DNA from 3 places in the Saccharothrix camelliae genome. Region 3 is predicted to be linked to each of the others. Evidence: riboswitches for the same ligand, from Rfam matches in the RefSeq annotation. Region 3 holds a riboswitch; each other region holds the start of a gene.
What was found. Region 3 has a riboswitch for glycine ahead of gcvP (aminomethyl-transferring glycine dehydrogenase). Riboswitches for the same ligand answer to the same signal wherever they lie in the genome.

Region 1 (10,042 bases), 240 kb from region 3:
CTGGGCGGCGGGCTGCCCGCCGGCTACCTGACCCAGCCGCCGCCGCTGACCGACTACGCCGCCGCCATCACCGCGTCCATCGCGCGCCACTTCGGCGACTTCGCGCCCGAGGTGATGGTCGAACCGGGTCGCGCCGTCGTGGCCGAGTCCGGCGTGATCCGCTCCGAGGTGGTGCTGGTGTCGCGCAAGTCCTATTCGGACGAACGGCGCTGGGTCTTCCTCGACATCGGCCGCTACGGCGGCCTCGCGGAGACCGAGGGCGAGGCCATCGCCTACCCGCTGGCGACCAGCCGCGACGGCGTCGCCACGACCGGGGGCGAGGTCGGCCCGGTCGTGCTGGCCGGCCCGACCTGCGACGCCGACGACGTGCTGTACCAGCACACGTGCTACGAGCTGCCGCTGGACCTGCGCGCGGGCGACCACGTCGACCTGCTCGGCGCGGGCGCCTACACGGCCAGCTACTCGTCGGTGGCGTTCAACGGCTTCCCGCCGTTGGCCACCCACTGCGTGCGATGAGCACGCCCACACCTGTCCGCTGAAGTCCCCTCCTGAAGATGTTTGGAGTGATTGATGTCCGAACTCCCGTGCGAATCCGAGCCCGTTGGCTTGTTCGCAGGACAGCACGTGCTCGCCGAGCTCGAAGGCGTGAGCCCCGAACTGCTCGACGACGAGCAGTTCCTGCGACACGCGCTCGGCGAAGCGCTCACCCAGGCTGATGCCACGGTGTTGGAGGTGGTCTCCAAGCAGTTCGAGCCGCAAGGGGTCACCGTGCTGGCCCTGTTGTCGGAGTCGCACGCGTCCATCCACACGTACCCGGAGGTCGGGGCCGTGTTCGTGGACGTGTTCACCTGCGGCACGCGCGCCAAGCCCGCGCTCGCGGTGCAGTTGCTGGCCGAGGCGCTGGGAGCTGTGTCGGCACGGACGGACATGATCAGCCGGGGGCACCGGGTCCCCGCGCTCGTCGGTGAGGAGAAGGCGTGATCCGCGAACCGCTCGCGGCCGGGATGACCAGGCACTGGGACGTCTCGGAGGTCGTGGTCGACACCAGGACCGAGTTCCAGCACCTGGTGATCGCCCGCACCGCACAGGGGTTGTCGCTGTTCTGCGACGACGACCGGCAGAGCACCGAGTTCAGCCAGCTGACCTACCACGAGGCGCTGATGGCGCCGGCGCTGCTGCTGGCCGACCGCGTCGACCGGGTGCTGGTCATCGGGTCGTCCGAGGGCGTGGTGTGCCAGATGGCGGTGGCGGCGGGCGCTTCGGTGGTCGACCACATCGACATCGACGAGCAGGCCGTGCGGCTGTGCGCCGAGCACCTGCCCTACGGCTACTCGCTGGACGAGCTGGCGCTCGCGGAGAAGGGCGAAGGCCCGGTCCACGTGCGGTACATCGACGGCTACGAGCACATCCGCACCACTTCCGAGCGCTACGACATCGTCCTGGTGGACCTGCCGGACGAGCGCGAGGAGGAGGCGCAGCACAACCGCCTGTACGGCGCGGAGTTCCTGGCCATGTGCAAGGCGCTGCTGACGCCGGGCGGCGTCGTGGTGTCGCAGGCGGGCTGCCAGACGATGTGGCGCAACACCACGCTGATCCGGATGTGGCAGCGGTTCAACGAGGTGTTCGGCACGGTCGCCTACTACGGCTCGGACGAGCACGAGTGGGCGTACCTGTTCGGTCGGGCCGACGAGGTCGCCGACCCGACCGCGCTGATGGTCGAGCGGCTGCCCGGCTGCGGCTACCAGCCGGAGACGATCGACGACCTGGCGCTGGTCGGCAACTCGATCCCGCCCTACCAGGTCCGCCACTCCCTGGCCTGACGGACGGGGCCGTCCCCCGCGGGGGACGGCCCCGTCCCGGCGGTCACGCCAGGGCGCGGCGCAGGAAGTCGACCTGGAGCAGGAGCAGGTTCTCGGCCACCTGCTCCTGCGGGGTCATGTGCGTGACGCCGGACAGCGGCAGCACGGTGTGCGGCCGGCCCGCCGCCAGCAACGCGCTGGACAGGCGCAGGGTGTGCGCGGCCACCACGTTGTCGTCGGCCAGGCCGTGCACGATCATCAGCGGGCGCTCCAGCTTCGGCGCGTCGGCGACGAGCGAGTTGGCGTCGTACACCTCCGGCCGCTCCGCCGGGTGACCGAGGTAGCGCTCGGTGTAGTGCGTGTCGTACAGCCGCCAGTCGGTGACCGGCGCGCCCGCGATGCCCGCGTGGAACACGTCCGGCCGGCGCAGCACGGCCAGCGCCGCCAGGTAGCCGCCGTAGGACCAGCCGCGGATGCCGACCCGGGTCAGGTCGAGGTCGGGCTCCCCCGCCGCGACCGCGTGCAGGGCGTCCACCTGGTCCTCCAGGGTCGCGCCCGCGAAGTCGAACGCGATCTCCCGCTCCCACGCCGGACCGCGGCCGGGCGTGCCGCGGCCGTCCACCACCAGCACCGCGAAACCCTGGTCCGCCAACCACTGCGACGTCAGGTAGGCGTTGCGCGCCGACACCACGCGCTGCGCGTGCGGACCGCCGTACGGGTCCAGCAGCACGGGCAGCTTGGCCCCCGGCACGTGGTCGCGCGGGAACAGCAGCGCGGCCCGCAGGTCGCGCTCGCCGACGGTCAGCAGCCGCACCTCGGGCGTCAGCACGGGCGTCTCGGCGAACGTGCCGATCTCGCCGCCGGTCGACACGGTGACCCGCGCGCCGAAGTGGTCCATCGACGACCGGCTCAGCACCGTGACGCCGCCACCGCGGGCCACGCCGTGCACACCGTCCTCAGTGGACAGCCGGGTGACGTCGGAACCGGTGACCAGGAACACGTGCGTCGTGGTCGGGTCGTCGGTGGAGGCGGTGACCAGGACGCCGTCCTCGGCCGCGTCCACCACCGAGCGGACCTGGAAGCCGTCCGGCGTCCACGGCCGGTCGCCGACGACGAGCCGGTTCGCGCCGTCGACCGGCAGCACCCGGACCAGCTCGCCGCCCGGCGTCCAGCGCGGCGTGCCGGGCACGACTTCCAGCCAGTGCGGGTCGGTGTCGTCGGCGACCACCTCGGTGGCGCCGGTCTCCACGTCCACCGCGAGCACCAGGACCCGGCGCTGGTCGCGCGACTGGACCTGCAGCAGCGGCTCGCCGTGCGAGGTCCACGACACCGAGTTGAGGTACGGGAACGCCTCGCGGTCCCACGTCACGTCGGTGCGGCCGGCGCCGAAGACGGCCACCTCGACCACGGCGTTCGCCTCGCCCGCGGCCGGGTACGCGATCTCGGCGGCGGGCGTGCCGGGGTTGGCCGGGTCGGCGATGTGCCAGCGCGGCACCGGCGCGTTGTCCACCCTGGCCGCGAGCACGCGCTCGCCGTCCGGCGAGAACCAGTGACCGCGGTAGCGGCCCATCTCCTCGGCCGCGATGAACTCGGCCAGGCCCCACGTGACGTCCGGGCCGTCCGGTTCGGCGACCACGCGGTCCGCGCCGGTCTCCAGGTCGACCACGTGCAGCGCGCCGGCGGCCACGTAGCCGACCTTGCGGCCGGTCGGGTCCAGCCGCGGGTCGATCGCGGCGCCGGCGACCGGCAGCTCCCGCACCGCGCCGGTGGCGAGTTCGACCACGAACAGCCTGCCGGACAACGCGAAGACCGCCTGCCGCGCGGCGCCGTCGGTGGCGTAGCCGACGATGCCCGCCGCCTGCTCGCGGGTCCGCTCGCGGCGGGCCCGCTCCTCCGGGGACAGGTCCTCGGGGTCGGTCAGCAGGGTGGCCGGGTCGGCCAGCAGCGACTCGGTCCGGGTGGCGGTGTCGAACGCCCACAGGCCGTTCGCCCGGCTCGTGGCCGTGGCGGTGCGGAGGAAGTACACCTTGGCGCCGTCCGGCGCGACGGTGAAGGTCCGGGGTGCGCCGAGGGTGAACCGCTGGGTGCGCGCGTGTTGGCGCGGGAAGGAGATCTCGTTGCCCACCCGGACACCCTACGGGGGCCCCTGTCCTCGGTTCACGTGTTCGCCGGGCTGAACCGCTCCGGTGCGCGGGCCGTAGTCGTCGGTGGAGCGATTGACGGACCAAGGAGGAGTGAGTGTGATCCGACGAAACCGCATCGCCATCGCCGTCGCGGGCGGCATGGCTGCCGTGCTCGCGCTGGTCATGTGGACTTCCAACGCCACCGGCCTGCAGGGCCGGACGGTCGCGCAGACCGAGCAGGTCGGCGCCGCGGCCCAGGGCGACTACGGCGACGTCCAGGAACCCTTGGCCCCTCCGACCAGCGAGGAGGCGGCGCCCGTCGAGGAGCCCGCCGCCGAGGAGCCCGCGGGTCAGGCCGCGCCGGCGCCGTCCGGACCGCAGGTCACGCTGGTGGCCAAGACCGTGGACAAGATGGGCGAGGTGGTGCAGGACGGCGACGGCCGCACGCTGTACCGGTTCGACAAGGACGCGCCGGATCCGGCGAAGTCCAACTGCGAGGGGCAGTGCGCCGTCACCTGGCCGCCCGTGCTGACCGACGGCGCGCCGCGACTGCAGGGCGTCGACCCGGCGCTGGTCTCGACGGTGAAGCGGGCCGACGGCACCGAGCAGGTCACCCTGGACGGCTGGCCGCTCTACACCTACGCGAAGGACGAGGCGCCCGGCAAGTGGCGCGGTCAGGGCGTCGGCGGCACCTGGTTCGTGGTGCGGCCCGACGGCAAGCGCAACGTCGAGTGCCTGCCACCGGGGGTGACCGCGCCGGCCGCCTAGTCCACTGTGGAACGCCCTGATCCCCCGGCCCGGGGTTGGCCGGGGGATTCGGCCGTCGCGCAGCGGGCCGTCAGAGCACGCGCACGGCCTCGGCGAAGTCCAGCCGCGGGTTGCGCGGGTGGGTGCCGGAGTGGTCCGGGTAGCCGATGTTGACGATCACCAGCGGCAGTTGGGCGGTGTCGGCGAAGAACTCGCGGCGCACGCCCTCGGCGTCGAACCCGCTCATCGGGCCGGCGGCGAGGCCGGCCGCGCGAACGCCGACGATGAAGTAGCCGACCTGGAGCAGGGCGCTCGTCCTCGCCGCCTCGGTCCGCTTGGCGTCGTCGGCGAACGCCGCCTTCGCGCCGGCGAAGTGCGGGAACGTCCGGCCCAGGTGCTCGTGGAAGTCGGTGTCGGCGGTCAGCACCGCGGTCACCGGCGCGGCCAGCGTCTTGGCCCGGTTGCCCTCCGCCATGTGCGGCGCGAGGCGGGCCTTGGCCTCCTCGCCGCGGATGAACAGCACGCGCAGCGGCTGGCTGTTCATCGCGGTGGGTCCGTGCTTCACCAGGTCGTGGATCGCGCGGAGCTGGTCGTCGGTCACCGGTTCGCCGGTGAACGCGTTCGCCGTGCGCGCCTCGCGGAACAGCAGGTCCTGTGCTTCGCGCGGCAGCGCCAAGGCGTCGAGCGTGGTGGTCATGGTTCTTCTCCCGGTTGTCCCGTGCGCGGGTCGCGCACGGGACAACCTCCAGCAAACCCCAACTATTTCGTGGCGACGTTCACAGCGTCGGGTACAGCGGGTGCTTGGCCGCCAGCACCTCGACCCGCGCGCGCAGCTCCGCCAGGTCCGGCGAGGGCTGCAAGGCCGCCGCGATGACGTCCGCCACCTCGGCGAAGTCCGCCGCGCCGAACCCGCGAGTGGCCAGCGCCGGCGTGCCGACGCGCAGGCCGGAGGTCACCATCGGCGGGCGCGGGTCGTTCGGCACCGCGTTGCGGTTGACCGTGATCCCGACCTCGTGCAGCCGGTCCTCGGCCTGCTTGCCGTCCAGTTCGGACGCCACCAGGTCCACCAGCACCAGGTGGACGTCCGTGCCGCCGGTGAGCACCTTCACACCGGCCGCCGCGGCGTCGGGCCGCGACAACCGGTCGGCGAGGATCTTCGCGCCCTCGACCGTGCGCCGCTGCCGGTCGGCGAACTCGGGCGACGCGGCGTGCTTGAACGCCACCGCCTTGCCCGCGATCACGTGCTCCAGCGGACCGCCCTGCTGGCCGGGGAACACCGCCGAGTTGATCTTCTTCGCCAGGTCGGCCTCGTTGGTGAGGATCACCCCGCCGCGCGGGCCGCCGAGCGTCTTGTGGGTGGTCGTCGTCACCACGTGCGCGTGCGGCACGGGGCTCGGGTGCAGGCCCGCCGCCACCAGGCCGGCGAAGTGCGCCATGTCCACCATCAGGTACGCGTCGACCGAGTCGGCGATCCGGCGGAACTCGGCGAAGTCCAGCTGCCGCGGGTACGCCGACCAGCCCGCCACGATGAGCTTGGGCCGGTGCTCGGCCGCCAGCCGCTCGACCTCGGCCATGTCGACCCGGCCGTCCTCGTCCGACACGTGGTAGGGCACCACGTTGTAGAGCTTGCCGGAGAAGTTGATCCGCATGCCGTGGGTCAGGTGGCCGCCGTGCGCCAGGTCCAGGCCCAGGATCGTGTCGCCCGGCTGCAGCAGGGCGAACATCGCGCACGCGTTGGCCTGCGCGCCCGAGTGCGGCTGCACGTTCGCGAAGCCGGCCCCGAACAGCGCCTTGACCCGCTCGATCGCCAGCCGCTCGATGACGTCGACGTTCTCGCAGCCGCCGTAGTACCGGCGGCCCGGGTAGCCCTCGGCGTACTTGTTGGTCAGCACCGACCCCTGCGCCTGGAGCACCGACACCGGCGTGAAGTTCTCCGAGGCGATCATCTCCAGCGTGCTCTGCTGCCGGTGCAGCTCGGCGGCGACGGCGTCCGCGACCTCCGGGTCGAACTCCGCGAGGGAGGTGTTGAAGTGCTCGGACATGTGTGGGTCTCTCCCTTAGCTGTTGCGCTTGTAGAAGGGCAGCGCGACGACTTCGACCGGCTCGTGCTTGCCGCGGACGTCCACCGACAGCGCGGCGCCGGGCTCAGTGTTGCCGACGGCCACGTACGCCATCGCCACCGAGTACCCCAGGGTCGGCGACAGCGCGCCGCTGGTGACCTCGCCGATCCGCTCGCCGGCCGCGTCCAGCACCGGGTAGCCGTGCCGGGGCGCGCGGCGGGAGGTGGTCTTCAGGCCGACCAGCACCTGGTCGACACCCCGTTCGGCGACGGCGGCCAGGGCGTCGCGGCCGACGAAGTCGCCCGGCTTGTCGAGCTTGACCACCCGGCCGAGGTTGGCGTGGAACGGCGTGCGCTCGCGACCCAGCTCGTTGCCGTACAGCGGCATGCCCGCCTCCAGCCGCAGCGTGTCGCGGCAGCCGAGGCCGGCGGGCCTGAGGTCGTGCGGCGCGCCCGCCTCCAGCAGCGCCCGCCACACGTGCGCGGCGTCGTCCGGGGCGGTGAACAGCTCGAACCCGTCCTCGCCGGTGTAGCCGGTGCGGGCCAGCAGCACGGGCCTGCCCGCCACCTCGGTCGGGTACGACGCGTAGTACTTCACGCCGGCCAGGTCGGTCGGCGTGAGGCCCGCCAGGATGGCGGTGGCGTTCGGGCCCTGCACGGCGAGCAGCGCGTAGTCGGTCGACTTGTCCTCGACCACCGCGTCGAAGCCCCCGGCCCGCTCGACCAGCGCCTCGTGCACGACGGCGGCGTTGGAGGCGTTGGCGACGACCAGGTACTCGGTGTCGCCGAGGCGGTAGACGATCAGGTCGTCCACCACGCCGCCGTCGGCCTCGCAGATCATCGTGTAGCGGGCGCGGCCGACGCCGATCGCGGACGCGTGGCCGACCAGGGCGTGGTCCAGCGCGGCGCCCGCCTCCGGGCCGGTGAGCAGGATCTCGCCCATGTGGGTCAGGTCGAACAGGCCCGCCGACGTGCGCACCGCGTGGTGCTCGGCCAGCTCGCTGTCGTAGCGCAGCGGCATCCGCCAGCCCGCGAAGTCGGTGAACATGGCGCCCAGCGCCTCGTGCTCGGCGTGCAGGGGCGTGCGGCGGCTATCCATCAGGCGGGTCCTCCCTGGGTGCGGACATGCCGAAGGGCCGACCGGTCGGGTCGGCGGGCGGGCACGTCCGAAGGATTCACGAGCGAAAGGATGACACGGTCCATCGGAGACTCCTCGTCGAGTGAGCCTCCCCCTCTGTCATGGGCCTGAGAGCTTCACCACCCCGCGAGGGGCGGCTTGCACCGTGGGCGAGGCGCGGTGGCGCGCCTGCTTTCCAGAGTTGCCTTCGTCGGGCGGTAGCTGTGCCTGAGAGATTCCGGGGAGGATTTGCTCCTTCGGCGCCCCTGGTCGGGGACTCTCCCGCTCGACATCGACGGCCGTGTCCAGTTGTCGCCGCAGACGCTAGGCGTGCCGGACGGCCCTGGTCAACCCGGGGGTCACAGGGCCTTGGCGGCCCGGACGCTCTCGACCACCTTGCGCTCGGCGTAGAACGACACGAACGGGATCGTGCCGGCGAGCAGCACCAGGACGGTGCCCTTGATCGACCAGCGGGCCTTGAGCGCCAGGTCGACGGTGAGCACCAGGTAGACCGCGTAGAGGAAGCCGTGGACCGGGCCGACGACCCGCATCATGCCCTCGTTGCCGCCCGAGTACTTGGCGATCATCGCGACGACGAGCAGCAGCAGGCCGCAGCCGACGACGTAAGCCATGAACCGGAACCTGGTCAACGCGCCGCTCATCGCCCTGCCTTCCCCTCAACGGTGGTCCGCGCGTGGAGTTCGGCGAGCATGCGGTTGTAGGCCGCCAGCTCTTCGTCCTCGTCGTCCACCGCGGGTGCTCTGATGGGCTCAACGGTAACGACCGGCCGCGACGGCGCGACCACCGGCTCCGGGGCGGGCCCGTCGGCGGGCCCGGCCGAGGCCGCGGCGGCGTCCTCCGCCTTGCGGCGGGCGTCCAGCTTGACGATGCGCCACACCATGAACGCCGGGAAGAGGCCGAACAGCGGCCACTGGAAGACGTAGCCGAGGTTCTGGAAGGTGCCGCCCGCCTGGGAGAACCGCTCCCACTGCCAGTAGGCGAGGCCGCAGCACACGACCAGCGACGCCAGGCAGGCGGCCGCGATCAGCAGCCGCTTGGGGGTGATGAAGCCTTGCACGAGCTCAAGAGTACTTGCTCGGTCCACCAGGGCTGGGGCTCCCGCACAGGAGCCCGCCCCTCCGGGCGAGGGCTCCCCGACCTCAGGAGCCCGCCCGACTCGTCGGACCTAGGCGACGCCGTCCCGGCGTTGCCTCTGCAGCCTGGCCACGCACCAGGCCGCCGCGCTGCCCCGACGCAGGTGCTGGAGCACCGTCATCGGGCCGAGGCGCCGACCGAGGTCGGCGGGCGTGAGCCCGGCCGCCCGGTAGTCCAGAGCGCGCTGGTCCAGCGGGCTGATGCCCGCGTCCCACCACAGCTCCGCCTCGGACAGGTCGCCGACCAGCTGCCAGTAGCTGGCGGCGGCGGCGAGCAGGACCTCGGGCACCTCGGGCGCCCGCTTCCTCATCGCCGTCACGTAGGCCGGATCGGCGGACTCGACCTGCACGAGCCCGCGAGGTCCGCCGTTCGCCCGCTGCACCGGGATCCCCGGCGCGGACGGCGGGGCTTCCGCGAGCCACGCGTCCTTGATCCGGTTCACCTCCTGCAGCTCGGCGTCGTCCGAGCGCTCAGCCGCCCACTGCCGCAACAGCTCGTCGACTCCGGAGTCCTCGACCATTCTGCCTCCTCATCGGTCGAAGATCAGCCAATGCGACGCACCGTATTAGCGGGTACCGACAACCGCTAGACCCTTGTTTGTCCAAAACCCTGTTACCAGGGCGTTATAGCCCTCATTCCACCCGTACGGTGCAACGTTCGGGGCGCATAGTCACCGATCGTGACCGCATTGCGCGGACTTCGACGGGGGCCCTAGGCGAACAGGCTGCGGACGAAGGTGATGATCGACTCGGCGCCGGACTGGAGCCACCCGAGCGCGGTCTTCACCGCCCCCGCGGACTCGTTCGGCTGGGTGATCAGGAGGAACAGCACCAGCGCGACCGCCGCCAGCGTCACCACCTTCTTGACGTTCACTGATCGGTCTCCGTCCGTGTCACTGGGCAGGGCGGCGGGTCGCCGCTCCGGTCAGGTCGAGAGCCATGGTCCCCCATTCACCCGGAAGATGGCGGCCGGACCCGCCGTGATCGCCCGACCGGCCGCAAGAACGACCACGCAAACATGCATCAGCCCTGTTCAGGGTCAC
Region 2 (10,042 bases), 1.1 Mb from region 3:
ACGGCTGCACGAGCACCCGGCCCTGCTGCTGGGCGCGCAGGTGGTCCAGCGGCCCGTAGTACATGGTCTGCCCGCGGCTGATGATGACCACCTGGTCCACCGTCTGCTCGACCTCGGCCAGCAGGTGGCTGGAGATCAGCACGGTCCGCCCGCTGCGCGCGTAGGACTGCAGGAACGTCCGCAGCCACGCGATGCCCTCCGGGTCCAGCCCGTTGGCCGGCTCGTCGAGCACCAGGATCTGCGGGTCGCCGATCAGCGCGGTGGCCAGGGCCAGCCGCTGCTTCATGCCCAGCGAGAAGCCGCCCGCCCGGCGGTCGCCCGCCGCGCCGAGGCCGACGAGCTGGAGCACCTGCTCCGCGCGCGAGTCGGGCATGCCGATCGCGGCGGCGTAGACCCGCAGGTGGTTGCGGGCCGTGCGCTTGGGGTGGAAGCCCTGCGCCTCCAGCACCGCGCCGACGACCCGGGCCGGGTTGCCGAGCTGGTCGAACGGCCTGCCGTTGATCAGCCCGATGCCCGCGGTCGGGGTCACCAGGCCGAGCAGCATGCGCAGCGTCGTGGTCTTGCCCGCCCCGTTGGGGCCGAGGAAGCCGGTCACCGAACCGGGTTCCACCGTGAAGCTCAGATTCTGCACCGCTGCGACCGGACCGAACTGCTTGGTCAAGTTCTGCACCACGATGCGGCCAGTGCCGTCGTGCACGCGTCCCTCCCGAGTACTCCTACCGGGCGTCATCCTGCCCTAGGAGGTTCACTCGGGTAGTGCGTGTCGCGGTTTCGACGCCACTCTCGGTATCTCGGTGGTCGTCTCGGTGTCGGCCGCGCGGCGCAGCGGTCGCAGCGGGCGGCGGCGCTCGCGGTGCGGCACGCCCTCGCCGATGAGGTGCTGGTGGGCCATCGTCCACACCTGGCACGGCCACTTCTTGTGCCGCAGGATGCCCGGGCAGGCGCCGCAGCGGCCGTCCGGGTCCGGTTGGTGCAGGGTCAGCAGCAGCCGCCAACCGTCGGCCAGGCGGTGGATCTCGGACCGCGCGAGCGGCACGAGGGCGTCCGCCTCACCGCGCTCCGCGGCCTCGTCCAGCAGCGCCAGCCGGCGCAGCACGGCGGCCCGCAGTGCCTCGTCCACGCCGGCTCACATCCTGTCGGCGACTTGGTCGAGCAGGCGGTGCAGCCGACGGGTCTGCGTGACGGACATCACAGCGGACTCGCCGGGCGGTGCGACCAGGAGAACTCGGTCGTCCTCGACGAGCACGGTCATCGACCGGTCTCGTCCGAACGGGTCGTGGCAGTCGATCCAACCCTCGGGTTCAGCCATCTGCGCTCCGATCGGGGAGTGGCGCGGCGAGCGCGCCACGCGGGCGGACGACCCCGCTGCGTAGCTGCGGGGTTCCCGCCCTGTGCATCGGCCGTGAGGGCGTCGTGACTTACCCGTTACGCCCCGAATTCACTCGTTTGCTTGAGGTCGCGCACGGTCCGTTGGCCACCGGGGGGCGAAATGCGCCCCGGTTCGGTGGGCCCGCTGGGCACGGACCCCCGATCCCGGCTAGGATTGGTGACGCGGCCCGCTCCCAGTGACCCCCAGGCTGGTTGAGCGGGCCGTCTCAACGCCGAAGGGCCCCGCTCACACCTGGTGAGCGGGGCCCTTCGCGGTTCCGGCGCTCAGAGCTCCAGGGGCGTGTGGGCCAGCCCGTGCGCCTGCGCGACCGGCAGGTTGGTCAGCAGGCCGTCGTGCGCGTTCAGGCCGAGCGCCAGCGCCGGGTCCGACCGCAGCGCCGCCTCCCAGCCCCGGTCGGCCAGCGCCACGGCGTGCGGCAGCGTCACGTTGGTCAGCGCGTAGGTCGACGTGCGCGGCACCGCGCCGGGCATGTTGGCGACGCAGTAGAAGACCGCGTCGTGCACCTGGTACGTCGGGTCGGCGTGCGTGGTCGGCCGCGAGTCGGCGAAGCAGCCCCCCTGGTCGATCGCGATGTCCACCAGCACCGCGCCGGGCTTCATGTCGGCCACCAGCTCGTTGCTCACCAGCTTCGGCGCCTTCGCGCCGGGCACCAGCACCGCGCCGATGACCAGGTCGGCCTCGCGGACGGCCTGCTCGACCGAGTAGCGGTTGGACGTCACCGTGCGCAGGCGGCCCTGGTAGAGGGCGTCGATGTGGCGCAGCCGGTCCACGTTGGTGTCCAGGATCTGCACGTCCGCGCCCATGCCGACGGCGATCGCCGCCGCGTTCAGGCCCGCCACGCCGCCGCCGATGACGACCACCCGCGCCGGGTGCACGCCGGGCACGCCGCCGGGCAGCACGCCGCGCCCGCCGGAGGGCTTCATCAGCGCGAACGCGCCCACCTGCGGCGCCAGCCGGCCCGCGACCTCGGACATCGGGGCCAGCAGCGGCAGCGCGCCGTTCGACGTCTGCACGGTCTCGTAGGCGATGGCGGTGGTCCCGGAGTCCAGCAGCGCCCGCGTCAGCGGCTGGTCGGCCGCCAGGTGCAGGTAGGTGAACAGGACCTGCCCCTTGCGCAGCCGCGGGTACTCCTCGGCGATCGGCTCCTTGACCTTGAGCACCAGGTCGCCCTCGGCCCACACGTCGTCCGCGGTGGCCAGGACCTTCGCGCCGGCGGCCAGGTACTCCTCGTCGGTGATCGCCGAACCGAGGCCCGCGCCGGTCTCGACGACCACGTCGTGACCGCGCTGCGCCAGCTCGTGGGCGCCCGCCGGTGTCAGCGCGACGCGGTACTCGTGGTTCTTGATCTCGCGGGGGACGGCGATCCGCACGGTGGGCTCCTTCGGCCGGTGTTACACCCAAGGTCCGGTAACGCGATTTCGGTGTCATCGTGCGGCGGGCACCAACGGGCCGGGGTCGGGTTGTGCCGATCGCACAAGCCGGTGGTCGCGTTGACACCCGTTGGTGTGGCACCTAGCGTGCGTCCAACCAACTGAACATCGGCCGCGGCGCGACGACAGCGCCGGAACCCGCGCGGGAGAGACCTCGGTGAACGTGCCGGGGCGCCGAAGGAGCAAGCACCCCCGCACACTCTCAGGCAGCGAGAACCGCTCGGGTGAGGCGACTCTGGAAAGCGCGCTCGACGCGCACCCACGGTGCAAGCCGCGACGCCGCGGTGAAGCTCTCAGGTCCCAGGACAGAGCAGGGGATCCGGACCTTGCCTTGAGGAGAGCTGTCGTGACATTTCCGGACAACCTGCTGTACACGCCCGAGCACGAGTGGGTGGACTGGGCGCCGGGTACCCAGGACCCCGTGGCGGTCGGCATCACCTCCTACGCGGCCGGGTCGCTCGGCGACATCGTGTTCGTCGAGCTGCCCCAGGTCGGCGCCGTCGTCAAGTCCGGCGACGTGTGCGGCGAGCTGGAGTCGACCAAGTCGGTCAGCGACCTGTACGCGCCGGTCAGCGGCGAGGTGGTGGCGGTCAACGACGAGGCCGTGAACGACCCGTCATTGATCAACAACGACCCGTACGGCCGGGGTTGGCTGTTCAAGGTGGCGGTGACCGACGCCACCGGGCTGCTGACCGCGGCGAAGTACGCGGAACTGACCGGGGACTGACGCCGTGGCCATCAGCGTGTTCGACCTGTTCTCGGTGGGCATCGGGCCGTCCAGCTCGCACACCGTCGGCCCGATGCGGGCGGCGGTGATGTTCGTCGACCGGCTGCGGCCGGTGCTGGGGACCGTCGACCGGGTGCACGTGGAGCTGTTCGGGTCGTTGGGCGCGACCGGGCACGGGCACGGGAGTCCGAAGGCGGTGCTGCTCGGGCTGGAGGGCCACCGGCCGGAGGAGGTCGACCCGGCCGAGGCCGACCGGCGGGTGGCCGAGATCCGGGCCACCGGGCGGCTGCGGCTCGGCGGTGAGCGGGAGATCGCGTTCACCGAGGACCCCGACCTGGTGATGCACCGGCGCAAGTCGTTGCCGCTGCACCCCAACGGCATGAGCTTCACCGCCCACTCGGGTGACACCGAGGTCGACTCGGCGGTGTACTACTCGGTCGGCGGCGGGTTCGTGGTGGACGAGACGGCCACCGGGGCCGACCGGATCAAAGCCGACGAGACCCCGCTCGCCCACCCGTTCCGCACCGGGGACGAGCTGCTGGCGCGGTGCCGGGAGACCGGGCTGTCGATCAGCGAGGTGATGCTGGCCAACGAGCTGTCGTGGCGGGACGAGGCGTCGGTGCGCTCCGGCCTGCTGCACATCTGGGCGGTCATGCAGGAGTGCGTCGAGCGCGGCTGCACGATCGACGGCGTGCTGCCGGGCGGGCTGAAGGTCCGGCGGCGGGCGGCGGAGATGCGGCAGCGGATGACCGCCGAGCACTACGCCACCGACCCGCTGCGGGTGATGGACTGGGTGACGTTGTTCGCGCTGGCGGTGAACGAGGAGAACGCGGCCGGCGGCCGGGTGGTGACCGCGCCGACCAACGGCGCGGCCGGCATCGTGCCCGCGGTGCTGCACTACTACACGCGGTTCGTGCCCGGCGCGTCCGACGACGGGGTGGTGCGGTTCCTGCTGACGGCGGGCGCGGTCGGCGTGCTGTTCAAGGAGAACGCGTCCATCTCCGGCGCCGAGGTCGGGTGCCAGGGCGAGGTCGGCTCGGCGTGCTCGATGGCGGCCGGCGGGCTGGCCGAAGTGCTCGGCGGCACGCCGGAGCAGGTCGAGAACGCGGCCGAGATCGCCATGGAGCACAACCTCGGGCTGACGTGCGACCCGATCGGCGGACTGGTGCAGATCCCGTGCATCGAGCGCAACGCGCTGGCGTCGATCAAGGCGATCACGGCGGCGCGGATGGCGTTGCGCGGCGACGGCTCGCACTTCGTGTCGCTGGACAAGGTCATCAAGACCATGCGCGAGACCGGCAAGGACATGAAGGTCAAGTACAAGGAGACGGCACGCGGCGGCCTGGCCGTGAACGTCATCGAGTGCTGAGCGTGGCCGGGGGTCGGTGACGGCCCCCGGCCCGCGGGTCACGGCAGGACGGACTCGATCGCCTTGACGACCGCCTCGTCCTCCGGCTGGGTGGTCGGCCGGAAGCGGGCGACGACGTCGCCGGTGGGGGAGAGCAGGAACTTCTCGAAGTTCCACTGCACGTCGCCCGCCGCGCCGTCGTTGTCGGCGAACGCGGTCAGCTCCGCGTACACCGGGTGCCGGGACGGGCCGTTGACCTCGATCTTCTCGAACAGCGGGAACGTGACGCCGTAGGTGGTCGAGCAGAACTCGGCGATCTCCTCCGCCGTGCCCGGCTCCTGGCCGGCGAACTGGTTGCACGGGAACCCGACCACCGAGAACCCCTGCTCGGCGTACCGCTCCTGCAACCGCTCCAAGCCCTGGTACTGCGGCGTCAGCCCGCACTTGGAAGCGACGTTCACCACCAGCAACGCCTTGCCCGCCAACGCGCCCAGGCTCGACGGCTCGCCGTCCAGGGTGTGCAGCGGGATGTCGTGGATGCTCATGCCCGCGAGGCTACGTGCCGCTCGACCAGCGCCCGCAGCGCCACCATCTCGGCGGCCAGGGCGGCCCGGCCCGCCGCCGTCACGCCGACCCACGTCCGGGGCCGCCTGCCGTCGTAGCCCTTCTCCACGGCCACCAGCCCGGCCCGCTCCAGCACCGCGATGTGCCGCGACAGGTTGCCCGCCGTCAGCTCCAGGGTGGACCGCAGGTAGCCGAACTCGACCCGCTTCGCCTCCGCCGCGACGGTCAGGATGCCCAGCCGGTGCTTCTGGTGCACCACGTCGTCCAGCGACGCGGTCGGGTGCTCAGCCACGCCGCAGGCCCACCAGGCCGCCGACGACGAGGGCCAGGCCGGGCAGCACGACCACGGCGGCCGTCGACCACGTGGTCGGGTGCGCGACGGTCAGCGGCGTGATCGTGGCGGACGCGCAGAGCACGACCAGGTAGGCCGCGGTGGTCGTGGTGAACCGGGTGCTGCGCTCCAACGCCGCCAGCACCACCAGGCCGAGGCCGATCGCGATGAACTGCCCGATCGCCGGCTGGTCCTGCTGCAGCACGGCCGTGCCGAGCACCGCCGCGGCCGCCGTCGGCAGGCGGGGCGCCTTCCAGTGCCACAGCACGGTGGCCGCGGCGAGCACGATCAGCCCGACGCCCGTGCCCGACTGGAAGCGGAACGGCAGGTGGGCCAGCGCCAAACCGACCACGGGCCCGCTCAGGCCGATCGCCAACGCCCCGAGGTAACCCCTGGTGGACGTCTCGATGCCGACCCGCGCGCCGCGCCTGCGGTACCACCACACGGTCGCCAGGCCACCGGTCACCAGCACCACCAGCCAGTACAGGCCGAGCAGCACCGGGTGCCGCACGTCGGGCAGCGCGCCGAGCACCGTCAGCGGCGACCACGCGCCCGGCTCGGGCGACCCGGCGGCGGGCTCGTGCAGCGGCACCGCCAGGAACGACGCGATCCCGAAGAACAGCAGCGGGAACGGGTAGGCGTGCCGGTCCTCCCGCGCCCGCCGGCGCAGCGCCTCCAGGTCGCGCAGCAGGTCTGCCACCCAATCAGGTTTGCACCGCAAACCGGATGGGTCAAGCACGCGGCCGGAAGATGGTCACCACCACCCGCAGCCCGAGCAGCACGCTGATCACCAGCAGGTTGTAGCCGAAGAGCTGGAACAGCGAGACGTTCGGACCGACCTCCGGCCCGCCGTCCGCGCCGAGCAGCATCACCGCCATCACGCCCGCCGTCGCGCCCAGCACGGTCAGCATCACCTGGTGCAGCAGCGAGACGACGAACTGCCGGTCCCGGTCGTCGGCGAACAGCCGCACGCCCACGCCCAGCCGCCCCTGCTCCAGGGCGGCGGAGATCCGATCGGCCCGCCGGGGCAGCCGGCGCAGCATCGGCAGCATCGCGTGCAGCTCCTCGGTCACCGTCCGCCGCAGCGACTCCGGCGTCAGGCGGGCGTTGAACTCCCGGTCCGCGAACGTCCGCGACTCGACCACGAGGTTGAACCCGGGCGACAGCGCGGCCAGCGTCCCCTCCACCGTGGCCAGCGCCCGGAACACCGCCGCGATCTCCGGCGGGATGCTCAGCCCGTGCCGGTAGACCAGCGTGAACAGGTCGCCGAACATCTGCGCGTCCGGTCGCATCCCGGTGCTCAGGTGCCGCGCCATGAACTGCCCGAGCGCGCGCTCCAAGTGCTGCTCGTCGATCTCGTCCGGCCTGGTCACGAGTTCCAGCAGCGCGTCGCGCAGCCCGGCCGGGTCGCCGTGGTCGACCGACAGCAGCAGCTTGCCGAGCGCCGCCCGCAGCTGCGCGTCGATCCGGCCGACCGACCCGAAGTCGAGCAGGCCGAGCCGACCGTCGTGCAGCAGCATGATGTTGCCGGGGTGCGGGTCGGCGTGGAAGACGCCGTTGACCAGCACCTGGCGCAGCAGCGCGGCCAGCAGCGTCCGGGCCAGCGCGTCCCGGTCGACCGAGTCCAGCGACGCCGACCGCACCGGCACGCCGTCCAGCCGCTCCATCACCAGCACGCGGGCCGTGCAGAGCTCTTCGTGCGCGGTCGGCAGCACCACGTCGGTACCGGCGGACGCCGCGCGCACGGCGGCCAGGTTGCGCGCCTCGACCCGGAAGTCCAGCTCCTCGCGCAACGCCGCGGAGAACCCGGCCGCCAGGTCGCGCACCCCGATCGCCTTGCCCCACCTGGTCCGGTCGTGCAACGTCGAGGCGAGCCGGTCCACGATGTCCAGGTCGGCCTCGGCGACCCGCCGCACGCCCGGCCGCTGCACCTTCACCACGACGTCCTCGCCGGTCTTCAACCGCGCCCGGTGCACCTGCGCCACCGACGCGGCGGCGATCGGCCGCTGGTCGAACTCGGCGAACACGTCCTCCGGCGCCCGGCCCAGCTCGGCCACCAGCACCTCGCGCACCGCGGGCCACGGCGCGGCGGGCACCTTGTCCTGCAGCAGCGCCAGCTCGTCCACCACGTCCGCGGGCAGCAGGTCCGACCGCGTGGACAGCACCTGGCCGAGCTTGACGAAGGTGACCCCGCCCTCCTCCAGCGCCAGCCGCAGCGACCGGGCCAGCCGGGTGTCGGTGCGCTCCCGGCCGCGCAGGTACGGGCCGAGGCCGTGCCGGACCGCGATCGCGGTGATCCGCGAGTAGCGGCGGGTGCGGGAGACCCGGCCGCGCAGCGCCCGCCACCACTCGGTCGGCGGCGGGACCGACCCGGTCGGCACCACGATCTCGGCGAACGTCAGCACCGCGATCACCAGCAGCAGCGAGATGCCGAACTGCACGGTCCCCAGCGACGGCGCCTGCTGCGCGTCCGGCATGCCGCTGAGCGCGGCCCTGGTCATCGACAGGCCCAGCAGGCACGCGAGCGTGGTGCGGATCAGGCCGACCCGCAGGCCGAGGATGCGGCGCGCGGCCAGCGCCATGCCGAGCACCAGCGCCAGGAACGTCGCCGGCACGCCGACCGTGTACAGCAGGAAATCACCCATACGTCCTCCCCCGAGCGTTCCGGGCGGAGGATAGAGCGATCTGCTTGAGACGGTGCGTGGCGTGCCCAGACCTCCGACCACTCGGATGGCTCAGGCGAGGTGTTCAACGGGTAATGGTCTGCGCGGAGCTGTACAGGTTCCTCATTTCACGCATGTGAAGAGTGTTGACGAATCGGGCGTGCAGTCCCTACGGTCGGCGAAGAGGTCCGAGGACCTCCGCAGGAACACCCGTGGAGGGGCCCCGACTTCGGCGGCGGTGTCGCGGGCCCCTCCACGGGTGCGCCCGCTCGTCCGGGCTCACAGCTCGAAGATCGGACCCGTCTCGGCGCGCATCACGCACGGGTTGGGGAACTCCGCCTCGAACACGCGGGTCTCGCCCCGCCACTTGCCGGACGCCTTCACCCGCACCGGGTCGTACTCCATGGTGCACATCGCCTGGCCGGACGACAGGCCGCCGATCTGGCCGTCCACATCGGACAGCGCCAGGCACGCCTCGTCCGCCCTGGGGTGCAGGCCGCCCGCCGGCTCGCAGGTGAGGTTGGCCAGCTGGAACGTCTCGCCGTGCCGCACGGTGAGCAGGAAGCCCGACTCCGGTGCGGAGAAGACGGGGATGAACGCGGTCATGGCCGCGAGCAAGGGGAGTGGTGCCATGCTCCCCAGCCTGACCGGCCGGCACGGCGGTCTCCAGGGGGCTCACCGGATCGTGTGGTTTCCTGGACGGTGCCACGCGCCGGTGTGAGGTGAGTCACGTCGAGGTGGCCGACCCGGGTCGTCGGGCCAGGGTGGGTGGATGGCTTCCGAGGTGCGCAGGGTGGCGCTCGCCAGTTCGGCCGGGAACGCCGTGGAGCTGTACGACTTCCTGCTCTACGGCACCGCGTCGGCGCTGGTGTTCGACAAGCTGTTCTTCCCGTCCTTCGACCCGCGGATCGGCACGCTGCTGGCGTTCGCCACGTTCGGCGCGGGCTTCCTGGCCCGGCCGCTCGGCGGGGTGGTGATCGGCCACTTCGGCGACCGCGTCGGCCGGCGGTCGATGCTGGTGCTGACGCTGACCGCGACCGGCCTGTGCACGGCGGCGATCGGGCTGCTGCCGACGTACGAGTCGGTGGGGCTGGCCGCGCCGCTGGGCCTGGTGCTGCTGCGATTGGTGCAGGGGTTCTTCCTGGGCGGCGAGCAGGGCGGCGCGACGTTGATGGCGGTCGAGCACGCGCCCGCCGGGCGCACCGGGTGGTACGGCAGCTGGACGTTCCTCGGCTCGCCGGTGGGGCTGCTGCTGGCCAACGGCGCGATGGCGGCGTCGACCGCGGTGTCCGGCGACGCGTTCCTGAGCTGGGGCTGGCGGGTGCCGTTCCTGCTCAGCCTGGTGCTCGTGGGCGTGGGGCTGTACGTGCGGCTGTCGGTGGAGGAGAGCCCGGTGTTCCGCCGGGCCCGGGAGACCTCGGGCGCGGTGCGGCTGCCGGTGGTCGTCGTGCTGCGGCGGTCGTGGCGGCAGGTGCTGCTGGGCGCCGGGGTGAACGTCGGGTTCAACATGTTCATCTTCGTGGTGGCGACGTTCGCGCTGTCGTACTGGACGAAGCAGCTCGGGATGCCGCGCGGCACGCTGCTGACCG
Region 3 (10,042 bases):
TGCCCGAGTCGATCGCGACCAGCCCGGTGCTGCTCGCCCTGCACCAGGAGCCGGCGCAGGCGGTGCAGGCGGGCTCCGGGTTCCGCTGGACCGACCTGCCGGACCTGGCGGGCGCGGCCGACGGCTGGAGCCGGTTCGGCCACCCCGAGTGGGGCCGGTTCAGCGTCGCCATGCCCGACCCGGCGCGCAACGCGGCCACCGCGATGGCCGTGCAGTCGGCGCTGGCGGGCGCGAGCCCCGAGGGCAGGGGCCCGGTCACCACCGACGTGCTGGCGCTGGACCCGGTGAAGAGCACGATGAGCAGGCTGGCGTCGGCCACGCCCGAGCAGGCGCCCACGGTCACCTGGGAGGCGTTGAAGTCGCTGAGCGCCGACCCGGCGGTGAACGCGGCGGGCTTCAGCGCGGTCCCGGTGTTCGAGGTGGACCTGTACCGGCACAACACCGGCAAGGACGGCGGCGCCGCGCCCGCGCAGCCCCTGTACGGGGTCGCGGCGGGCGGACCGACGCCGATCGCCGACTTCCCGTTCGTGCCGCTGGCCGGCGACTGGGTCGGCGAGGCCCAGGTCCGCGCGGCGCAGGCGTTCCGCGCGTTCCTCCAGGAGGACGCCCAGCAGGCGATCCTGGCCGGCGCGGGGCTGCGGGTCGAGGCCACCACCGAGCGGCCCAAGCCGTCGCCCGGCATCCGGTGGGCCGCCGTCACCGACACCCTCGCGCCCGCCGACGCCAACACCACCCAGCAGATCTCGGCCGCGTGGGCGACCGCCGACGACGGCCAGGTCGTCACCGTGCTGGTGGACACGTCCAAGTCGATGGAGGAACCCGGCGGCGACGGCCGCAGCCGGATGGACTGGCTCAAGCAGGCGCTGTCCGGGCAGGTCAACCGGTCGGTGTCCGGATCGCTCGGGCTGTGGGAGTTCTCCCGGCAGCTCGACGGCGACAAGCCGTACCGGCAGCTCGTGCCGACCGGGCCGGTCGCCGGGCAGCGGCAGGCGCTGCTGGACGGCGTGGCCGCGCTGCAGCCGCAGAGCGCCACCCAGCTCTACACCAGCGTGCTCGCGCTGTACCAGCGGGTGCAGGCCGACTACCAGGACGGCAAGCGCAACCGGATCGTGGTGCTCACCGACGGGGCGAACGACGGCGGGCTGACGTTCCAGGAGCTGACGGCCGAGCTGGGTGCGGCGAAGCAGGCGGGCAAGGACATCGACGTCAGCGTCATCGCGATCGGGCCGGACCCGGAGCGCGCGCCGCTGTCCGAGCTGGCCAGGTCGACCGGCGGCACGCTGTCGGTGGTCGAGGACGGTCGCGGCATCGACGCCGCCCTCGCCCAGCTGCTCTCGGCCGCCTGATCACCCGAACGGACGGCCGGGGCACTACGCCATCCGACTTGTTGAATTCACACCGAAACTATTCTCGATCTTCTTCTGTGCGCATTCTTCCTGGCCAGTGGCAGGAATTGACGAATAGCCGAGGATCAATCACACTTCATGCCGGTTGATCGACGGCGAATGGTTCCGTAACTTCGAGTGCTTCGACGTCCCTGCACACGTCGATTCCCTGCACCCGAAAGGCGGACAACGTGAAGAAGTTGTTCTTGGCGCCTGCCCTGCTGGCGCTCGTGGTGGCCGTCCTGGTCGCACCGAACTCCCAGACCGCGCTCGCCGGGGAAGGCCACCCGACGAGCGTCGTGGAGCTGGCCACCGCCCCCGCGGACGTGGTCACCGCGCCGCCCACGATCGCGGCGTGGCCCGTGCCGAACGCGCGGACCTACCGCATCCTCAGCTCGTGCTCGCCGTACGCGTCGGCCATCCGCACCGGCGCGCGGGCGTGGAGCGGGCTGACGGAGAGCTCCAGCGGCACCCCGGTGGAGTGCCGCAACGGCTACATCACCGACTGCGGCGGCGGCAGTCGCGTGGTGGGCTGCAACTGGGGCGCGGGTCAGCGGATCGCGCTCTACATGGGCGGCGTGAACGACGACGCCCTGCTGGCCGCGCACGAGTTCGGCCACAACTGGTACGGCCACTCCTCGTACCAGTGCGCCGGCTGGGGCAGCGCCCAGCAGGTGATGGCGCCTTCCATCTGCAACTACAGCGGCGCCACCACGATCGACTGATGACCGGGCGGGCGCGCCCTTCCCCGGGGCGCGCCTGCCCCGTTCCGCGTCTGCGGGCCGGTCGAGCGGGCCGACCGGCTACTCACCCCACCCGCGCCCACCGCACGTACCTCAGCCTCCCCTGCTGCCACCCGACATCACCTGATCGAGACGTTGATTCGACGCCTCTGAAGCCGTACCGTGAAACCCATGACCACCCTCGCCGAATGGCCCATCGTCAGCCGGGACAAGGTCGTGCGCGCCTTCCAGCCAGGCGCCGCTCCGACCAGCGAGGCCCCCTACCGGACGTTGCGCAGGCGCCACTGCGCGACCGAGGGCCTGGCCGTGCGCCCACGCGGCTCGGGGCGGTTGCAGGGTCAGGTGCGGTTCTTCAGCAGGCTCAACGTGCGGGCCGCCGTGTGCGCCAGGCTCGGCTACTTCGAGCAGGCCGAGCAGCTGGCGTGCGCGGCCCGTGAACTGGAGGGCGGCGAGGTCTTCCGACGCCTGGCCGACCACCTCGCGGAGCTGCCGCGCGAGGCGGTGAGCGCCGCGGTGGCGGGTGATCTCCCGCCGGGGTTGAACACCCGCCTCGTCCGAGCGGCGGCGCAGGCCACCGGGCACGTCCAACCGGCCTGGGCCGACTCGGGTTCACCGGTTGAACGGGAACTGGCACTACTGCTGGTCCACCACGGCCACGTCTCGGAGCTGCGCGGTGACGTGGCGTGGATCAAGCAGCTCGGCCGATCACCGGATGTCGTCCTGCCCCGTCCGCTGCTCGATGCCGCGCACCGCGCCTTCCTCGGCGGCCCGGTCGTCCTGCGGACCGTGCTGACAGGGGACCAGGCAATGGTCGAGGTGGTCCCGGCGGTCGACCTGGATCTGCCGGAGGCAGCGGAACCGTACTCACCGTTCGACCGCGCCGACCCACGCACGACCACGATCACCGAGGAGGACGCCGAGCGCTTGTCCGGCACTCCGGCGCCGTTGTTCGCCCCGGTGCCCGTGGTCATCCACGAATGAGGGGAGAGAGATGGAAGGTCAGGACGGCGTGCGCTGACGACAAGGGACTCCTGGAGGAATTCCGGTGTGCCCGGGACGAGGCGTGGCACCGGGAAGTGGAGCGGTTCGTGTGCCGGGACCTGCTCGACTGGGGTCTCGATCCCCGCGCGGCAGAGGCCGATCCGCGCGTTCTGCTGCTGACCGTGCCGTCCGGCGAACTGGTAGGCGTCGCGGCGCATGAGCACGCGGCCCTCTTAGCGCCCGGAGGGCAACGGATCGAGGCCACGAAGCTCCAGGTCGTCGCCCTGAGCCTGCACTGGCAGGGCCGGAGCTTCGAATCGGGCCCGCGTGCGTCGGACGTCCTGATGTCCGCCGCGATGACCGACATCGGCACCCGAAGACCGCCCCGTGCCGCGAGGGTCTTCGCAGTGGTCCACCGGGAGAACACCCGCAGCCTGGCCGTCCTGCGACGCTTCGGCCTGACCGAGGAGATGAGCGACGCCACTCCTCCCTACCGCCGCGTCATCACCCCGGCGTGCTGAACTGACCACCCCGGCCAACGGCCGCCACGACCACCCGAAGGGGCCGTGGCGCGCGGGTCGCCGGCTCAGATCCGCCCGGACACCCCTTGGCCGCGATGTGCCCGGCAGTCGGGTCCCGATGCTCGTCGCTCACGCCCTGCCGCCCAAGGACGCACGAACCTTCCTCGAACGCCTCGCAACTCTCGGCTGCCCACGGTGGCCAGGCACCCAGTCTCGGTCCCGACCACTCCCAGCCCACCGCTCCATACTCACTGCCTACCTTCGCACCGCACCGCACCGCACCACACCGCACCGTGCCAACCCCGCACCCGCTCCGCGCCCACCACCGCACCCTGCGGACTACGCCCACCGCCTGCGCCCTGCCCCCGTGCTCCGCGCCCGCCACCGTGTGCACGCACCGACCGGGCACCGCCCCGCACCCACCGCCCGCACCCTGCGCCTCGTACCCGCACCCCGAGCCCCGAGCCCCGAGCCCCGAGCCCCGAGCCCCGAGCCCCGAGGAAGCATGCCCCTGGCCGGCAGGCAGGCACGCAAGCACCTCGAACGCCGGAGCCCCGGTCGCGAGCGTGAACTCGCGACCGGGGCTCCCGGACGAACTGCTCGATCAGCCGCCGTAAGCGGAGATCGGGGGGCACGAGCACACCAGGTTGCGGTCGCCCTTGGCGCCGTCGATGCGGCGCACCGGGGGCCAGACCTTCGGAGCCGAAACGCCCGCCGGGAACACCGCCACCTCGCGGCTGTACGGGTGGTTCCACTCCGCCGCGATGGAGGCCGCCGTGTGGGGGGCGTTGCGCAGCGGGTTGTCGTCGGCCGGCCACTCGCCCGAGCCGACGCGGTCGATCTCGTGCCGGATCGCGATCATGGCGTCGATGAACCGGTCGATCTCGGCCAGGTCCTCGCTCTCCGTCGGCTCCACCATGAGCGTGCCCGCCACCGGGAACGACATGGTCGGCGCGTGCAGCCCGTAGTCGGCCAGCCGCTTCGCCACGTCGTCCACCGTCACGCCGGTCGCCTTGGTGATCGGCCGCAGGTCGAGGATGCACTCGTGGGCCACGAAACCGCCCTCGCCGGTGTACAGCACCGGGAAGTGCTCGTCCAACCGCCGCGCCACGTAGTTCGCCGCCGCCACCGCCGTCAGCGTCGCCCGCCGCAGGCCGTCGGCGCCCATCATCCGCACGTAGGCCCACGAGATCGGCAGGATCGACGCCGAACCCCACGGCGCGCCGCTGATCGGGCCGACACCGGTCGCCGGACCGGCCGCCGGCTGCAGCGGGTGGTTCGGCAGGAACGGCGCGAGGTGGGAGCGGACGCCGATCGGACCGACGCCCGGACCGCCGCCGCCGTGCGGGATGCAGAACGTCTTGTGCAGGTTCAGGTGCGACACGTCCGACCCGAACTTCCCGTACTGCGCGAGCCCGATCAAGGCGTTCAGGTTCGCGCCGTCGACGTACACCTGGCCGCCCGCGTCGTGCACCAACCCGCACACCTCGCGCACGGTGTCCTCGTACACGCCGTGCGTCGACGGGTAGGTGATCATGATCGCGGCGAGCGAGTCGCGGTGCGCCTCGATCGTCGAGCGCAGGTGCTCCACGTCCACGTTGCCCCGGTCGTCGCACTTGACGACCACGACCCGCATCCCGGCCATCACGGCGGACGCCGCGTTGGTGCCGTGCGCGCTGGACGGGATCAGGCACACGTCGCGGTGCGCGTCGCCGTTGGCGCGGTGGTAGGCGCGGATCGCCAGCAGGCCGGCGAACTCGCCCTGGCTGCCCGCGTTCGGCTGCAGCGACACCGCGTCGTACCCGGTGACCTCGGCCAGCCACCGCTCCAGGTCACCGATGATCGTCAGCAGCCCCTCGGCGTCCGACGCGGGCGAGAACGGGTGCAGGTCGGCGAACTCGGGCCAGGTGATCGGCTCCATCTCGGCCGTCGCGTTCAGCTTCATCGTGCACGAGCCCAGCGGGATCATGCTGCGGTCCAGCGCGACGTCCTTGTCCGACAACGCCCGCAGGTAGCGCAGCAGCGCGGTCTCGGAGCGGTGCGCGTGGAACACCGGGTGGGTCAGGTAGTCGCTGGTGCGGCGCAGGTCGGCGGGGATGCCGTCGGCGGTGTCGGCGTCCAGCCCGTCCACGTCGGAGACGGTCACGCCGAACGCCTCCCACACCAGTTCCAGGTGCTCGCGGGTGGTGGTCTCGTCGCACGCGATCGACACCACGTCGGCGTCGACCTGCCACAGGTTCACGCCCAGGTCGCGCGCGGCGGCGACGACGGCGGCGGCACGGCCCTCGACGCGAGCGCGCACGGTGTCGAAGAACTCGCCGTGCACGACCTCGACGCCGCCCTCCAGCAGCCCGGCCGCCAGCACGGTGGCCATCCGGTGGGCGCGGGTCGCGATCGCCTTCAGGCCCTCCGGGCCGTGGTAGACCGCGTACATCGACGCGATCACCGCGAGCAGCACCTGCGCGGTGCAGATGTTGCTGGTCGCCTTCTCCCGGCGGATGTGCTGCTCGCGCGTCTGCAGGGCGAGGCGGTAGGCGAGCGAGCCGTCCGCGTCCACCGAGACGCCGACCAGCCGGCCGGGCAGCTGCCGCTCCAGGCCCTGGCGCACGGCCATGTAACCGGCGTGCGGCCCGCCGAACCCGATCGGCACGCCGAACCGCTGCGTGGTGCCGACCACGACGTCCGCGCCGATCTCGCCGGGCGGGCGCAGCAGCGTCAACGACAGCAGGTCGGCGGCGACCACGGCCTGGGCGCCGGCCCCGTGGATCTCCTCGATGAGGCCCGCGTGGTCCCGGACGACGCCGGACGCGCCGGGGTAGGACAGCAGCACGCCGAAGAAGTCGCCGCCCAGGCCGAGCCCTTCCAGGCCCTGCGACAGGTCGGCGGTCACGATCTCGATGCCCAGCGGCTCGGCGCGGGTCTCGATGACGGCGAGGGTCTGCGGCAGCGTGTCCTCGTCCACGACGAACTTGTCCGACTTGGACCGACCGGCGCGGCGCACCAGCGTCATCGCCTCGGCGGCCGCGGTGGACTCGTCCAGCATCGAGGCGTTGGCCAGCGGCAGGCCGGTCAGGTCGCCGACCACGGTCTGGAAGTTCAGCAGCGCTTCGAGGCGGCCCTGGGAGATCTCCGGCTGGTACGGCGTGTACGCGGTGTACCAGGCGGGGCTCTCCAGCACGTTGCGGCGGATCACCGGCGGGGTGGTGGTGCCGTAGTAGCCGAGGCCGATCATCTGCGTCATCGGCCGGTTGCGGGCGGCGAGGGCGCGCAGCTCGGCCAGCGCCTCGGGCTCGGTGGCGGGCTCCGGCAGGTCCAGCACCAGGTCGCGCTCGCGGATCGACGGCGGGACGGCGTGCTGCGCCAGTTCCTCCAGCGAGCCGACACCGATGACGTCGAGGATGCGGGCCAGCTCCGCGGGCCGCGGGCCCACGTGCCGGTCGGCGAACGGGGTGCCGTGTTCGAGCGCGGCGAGGGGGATGCGGTCCTGCGTCATCGGTGCTGGCCTCCAGGGCTCCGGACAGACTTCTGCCGTTGCCCTCCCCCTCTGTCTTCTGCCCGGCGCCGGGCGCCTGAGAGCTTCACCCGGCGTGACCCGGGCTTGCACCGTCGGCGGGGTCGGTTGCCCGACCCGCTTTCCAGAGGCGTCTCACCCGCGCGGTCCTTGCGCCTGAGAGGTTCCGGGGAGGATTTGCTCCTTCGGCGCCGAGACTGGCTCGGACTCTCCCGCGCGGGATAAAGCGACTACGCGCGAGAGCGTACCCGCTGGACGTGCGCGTCATACCGCTCGCGCGACGTGGATCTCACCGCCGACCCGCGACCGGGGGCGCGGGGGTCAGCCGATGGCCCGGGTGCGGCGGCGGCGGGACAGCTCGTCGTCGGCCGCTTCCACGATCTCGGCGCCGTCCACGCGTTCCGCCGGGAAGTCGTGGATCGTCCCGCTGATCTCGCGCATCGCGCCGCTGACCGCGATGCCGAACACCCCTTGGCCGCCCTGCAGCAGGTCGACCACCTCCTCCGGGGAGGTGCACTCGTAGACCGTGGTGCCGTCGCTGAACAGCGTGATCCGGGCCAGGTCCTGGACGCCGCGGCGGCGCAGGTGGTCGACCGCGACCCGGATGTTCTGCAACGAGACGCCGGTGTCCAGCAGCCGCTTGACGACCTTGAGGACCAGGATGTCCTTGAACGAGTAGAGCCGCTGGCTGCCTGAGCCGTGGGCACTCCTTATCGTCGGGTTGACCAGCCCGGTGCGTGCCCAGTAGTCGAGCTGGCGGTAGGTGATGCCCGCGATCTGGCACGCGGCGGGGCCGCGGTACCCGACCAGTTCGTCCGGCAGCGAGGAGTCCGGGAACAGCTCACCCTGTTCGCCGGATCCGGCCCGGATGGGCGCTTCCTCGACCACGCCTGCCTCCCCTCGGTCCGGTCACGACGACCGGCGACCAACGTGAAGCCGCCCCGGTGTCGCGGAACCACACCGTGACAATTCACCTGAGTTCGACGGTAAGACCGGGTAGGGGGCAGGTCAACGCGACGCGCGGGGCGTGTCTGACCTCAACGTGAGGTTGAGGTTGAGAGAGCCGCCCGTCGTAAGCCATTCGGGTGACGTTTAGTGATCGTTTAGCGGAGCATCATTGACGTTGTGTAACCCATAGGAGTGACACCTGCGGGTGGCACGCGGGGTTGATCCACAACTCACCGCAACACTTGCGAGGGGCCGTGCGCGGCTTGCCGGCCGACGTCCCGGCCCTTCGCAGGCGGGCACGGCGAAGCCCCGGTCCGCGAGCGGCAACCCGTGGACCGAGGCGTCGTGCGAAGTGCGGAGCGGGCGGTCTACGTGTCCGCGCCGCGGAAGTCCTCCGGCGAGATCGAGTCGAGGAACTCGCGGAACTTCTCGACCTCGTCCTCCTGCTCGTCCGGGATGATCAGGCCCGCCTCGGCCAGCACCGACTCCTCCGCGTGGATCGGCACGCCGATCCGCAGCGCCAGCGCCACCGAGTCGCTCGGCCGCGCCGAGACCCGGATGTCGCCGTCGAACACCAGCTCCGCGAAGTAGGTGCCCTCCTGCAGGTCGGTGATCCGCACCTGCTCCAGCTGCCGGCCGAGCGCCCCGATGACGTCCTTCAACAGGTCGTGGGTCAACGGCCGGGCAGGACGGACTCCCTGCTGCTCCAACGCGATCGCCGTGGCCTCGACCGATCCGATCCAGATCGGCAGGTACCGCTCGCCCTCGGTTTCGCGCAGCAGCAGGATCGGCTGGTTCGCGGGCAGTTCCACCCGCACGCCGACGACGCGCATCTCGCTCATCGGGTCTCGCCTCCCTCAGCGCGCTGAAATTCTGGCGTCCCCGCTACCTCACGAGGATCCCCCACGTACGGTTTCGACGCTACCCGCCAAGCGGGCTCTGTGCGCAACCGCCCGCCCTCATCGAATCACGATGCGGACACGCGTTCACCTCGGCGAAACGCGGGTGCCCGCAACTCCACCCGTGACGTCGCGCAAACCCACCTTCACCAGCAGTGAGTGCAGCGTCACGGAGAGCGCCGCCAACTCGCGCACGACCTCGTCCACCGCGGCCCGGTCGCGGTGCCGGTGCGCCGCGCCGACGACCTGCTCCACCAATCCGACCTCGCGGTCGGCCGCGGCCCGGAACGGGCGCAGGTGCCGCGCCTCCAGGCCGTGCGCGACCATCGCCCGCACGGTCGACGCGATCTGCACCGCCTCGTGGTCGTAGAACCCGCCCGCACCGGCCTTCACCAGGCCGTTCTGCTCCAGGTCCGCCAGCACGCCCGGCTCGATGCCCGCCCGCGCCAGCAGGTCCTCGCGGGTGACCCGCTGCCCGGCGGCCGGGGTGGGGTCGACCGCGCGCAACGCCTTCGACGCGGCCTGGTCGGCCGCGTCCAACTGCTCCTTGATGACCTTCAGCGGCAGGTAGCGGTCCCGCTGCGCGGCCAGCACGTAGCGCAGGCGGTCCACGTCCGCGGCCGTGAACTGCCGGTAGCCCGACGGCGTGCGCGCCGGGCGGACCAGCCCTTCGGACTCCAGGAACCTGATCTTGGAGATGGTGACGTCGGGGAAGTCGGGTCGCAGCAGCGCCAGCACCGCCCCGATGCTCGACCCCCCGCGTGGCCGCCCGGCCGCCGTCACCGGAGCCCCATCGCTCAGGCCCCCTGGCCCCCGGCGCCCGGACCGGTCAGGAACACCAGGCGGAACTTGCCGATCTGCACCTCGTCGCCGTTGGCCAGCACCGCCTGGTCGACGGGCTCGCGGTTGACGTAGGTGCCGTTGAGGCTGCCCACGTCGATCACCACGAACTCGCCGCCCTCGCGGCGGAACTCGGCGTGGCGGCGGGAGACCGTCACGTCGTCGAGGAAGATGTCGCTGTCGGGGTGCCGCCCCGCGCTGGTCGTGTCGCGGT

Region 1: another riboswitch for glycine. It lies ahead of gcvT (glycine cleavage system aminomethyltransferase GcvT); the one in region 3 lies ahead of gcvP (aminomethyl-transferring glycine dehydrogenase).
Region 2: another riboswitch for glycine. It lies ahead of gcvH (glycine cleavage system protein GcvH); the one in region 3 lies ahead of gcvP (aminomethyl-transferring glycine dehydrogenase).

The regions. Positions count from the first base shown of each region.
Region 1 covers NZ_CP160453.1:3,283,058-3,293,099, reverse strand. The annotation lists gene AB0F89_RS16210 (type III PLP-dependent enzyme) at 1-516, shown strand, start outside; gene speD (adenosylmethionine decarboxylase) at 571-981, shown strand; gene AB0F89_RS16200 (spermidine synthase) at 978-1,820, shown strand; gene AB0F89_RS16195 (prolyl oligopeptidase family serine peptidase) at 1,864-3,924, opposite strand; gene AB0F89_RS16190 (hypothetical protein) at 4,040-4,690, shown strand; gene AB0F89_RS16185 (malonic semialdehyde reductase) at 4,761-5,366, opposite strand; gene glyA (serine hydroxymethyltransferase) at 5,446-6,711, opposite strand; gene gcvT (glycine cleavage system aminomethyltransferase GcvT) at 6,727-7,830, opposite strand; glycine riboswitch at 7,953-8,051, opposite strand; glycine riboswitch at 8,052-8,140, opposite strand; gene AB0F89_RS16170 (DUF3817 domain-containing protein) at 8,205-8,507, opposite strand; gene AB0F89_RS16165 (hypothetical protein) at 8,504-8,923, opposite strand; gene AB0F89_RS16160 (helix-turn-helix transcriptional regulator) at 9,032-9,520, opposite strand; gene AB0F89_RS16155 (hypothetical protein) at 9,712-9,873, opposite strand.
Region 2 covers NZ_CP160453.1:2,445,598-2,455,639, forward strand. The annotation lists gene AB0F89_RS11980 (ABC transporter ATP-binding protein) at 1-697, opposite strand, end outside; gene AB0F89_RS11985 (hypothetical protein) at 746-1,120, opposite strand; gene AB0F89_RS11990 (hypothetical protein) at 1,127-1,309, opposite strand; gene ald (alanine dehydrogenase) at 1,654-2,760, opposite strand; glycine riboswitch at 2,954-3,049, shown strand; gene gcvH (glycine cleavage system protein GcvH) at 3,167-3,547, shown strand; gene AB0F89_RS12005 (L-serine ammonia-lyase) at 3,552-4,916, shown strand; gene AB0F89_RS12010 (glutathione peroxidase) at 4,955-5,440, opposite strand; gene AB0F89_RS12015 (transcriptional regulator) at 5,437-5,751, opposite strand; gene AB0F89_RS12020 (hypothetical protein) at 5,744-6,490, opposite strand; gene AB0F89_RS12025 (ABC1 kinase family protein) at 6,522-8,435, opposite strand; gene AB0F89_RS12030 (SSI family serine proteinase inhibitor) at 8,733-9,086, opposite strand; gene AB0F89_RS12035 (MFS transporter) at 9,226-10,042, shown strand, end outside.
Region 3 covers NZ_CP160453.1:3,527,294-3,537,335, reverse strand. The annotation lists gene AB0F89_RS17365 (substrate-binding domain-containing protein) at 1-1,346, shown strand, start outside; gene AB0F89_RS17360 (hypothetical protein) at 1,577-2,110, shown strand; gene AB0F89_RS17355 (hypothetical protein) at 2,300-3,109, shown strand; gene AB0F89_RS17350 (hypothetical protein) at 3,205-3,630, shown strand; gene gcvP (aminomethyl-transferring glycine dehydrogenase) at 4,235-7,123, opposite strand; glycine riboswitch at 7,276-7,366, opposite strand; gene AB0F89_RS17340 (MerR family transcriptional regulator) at 7,463-8,029, opposite strand; gene AB0F89_RS17335 (bifunctional nuclease family protein) at 8,458-8,931, opposite strand; gene AB0F89_RS17330 (MerR family transcriptional regulator) at 9,076-9,771, opposite strand; gene garA (glycogen accumulation regulator GarA) at 9,786-10,042, opposite strand, start outside.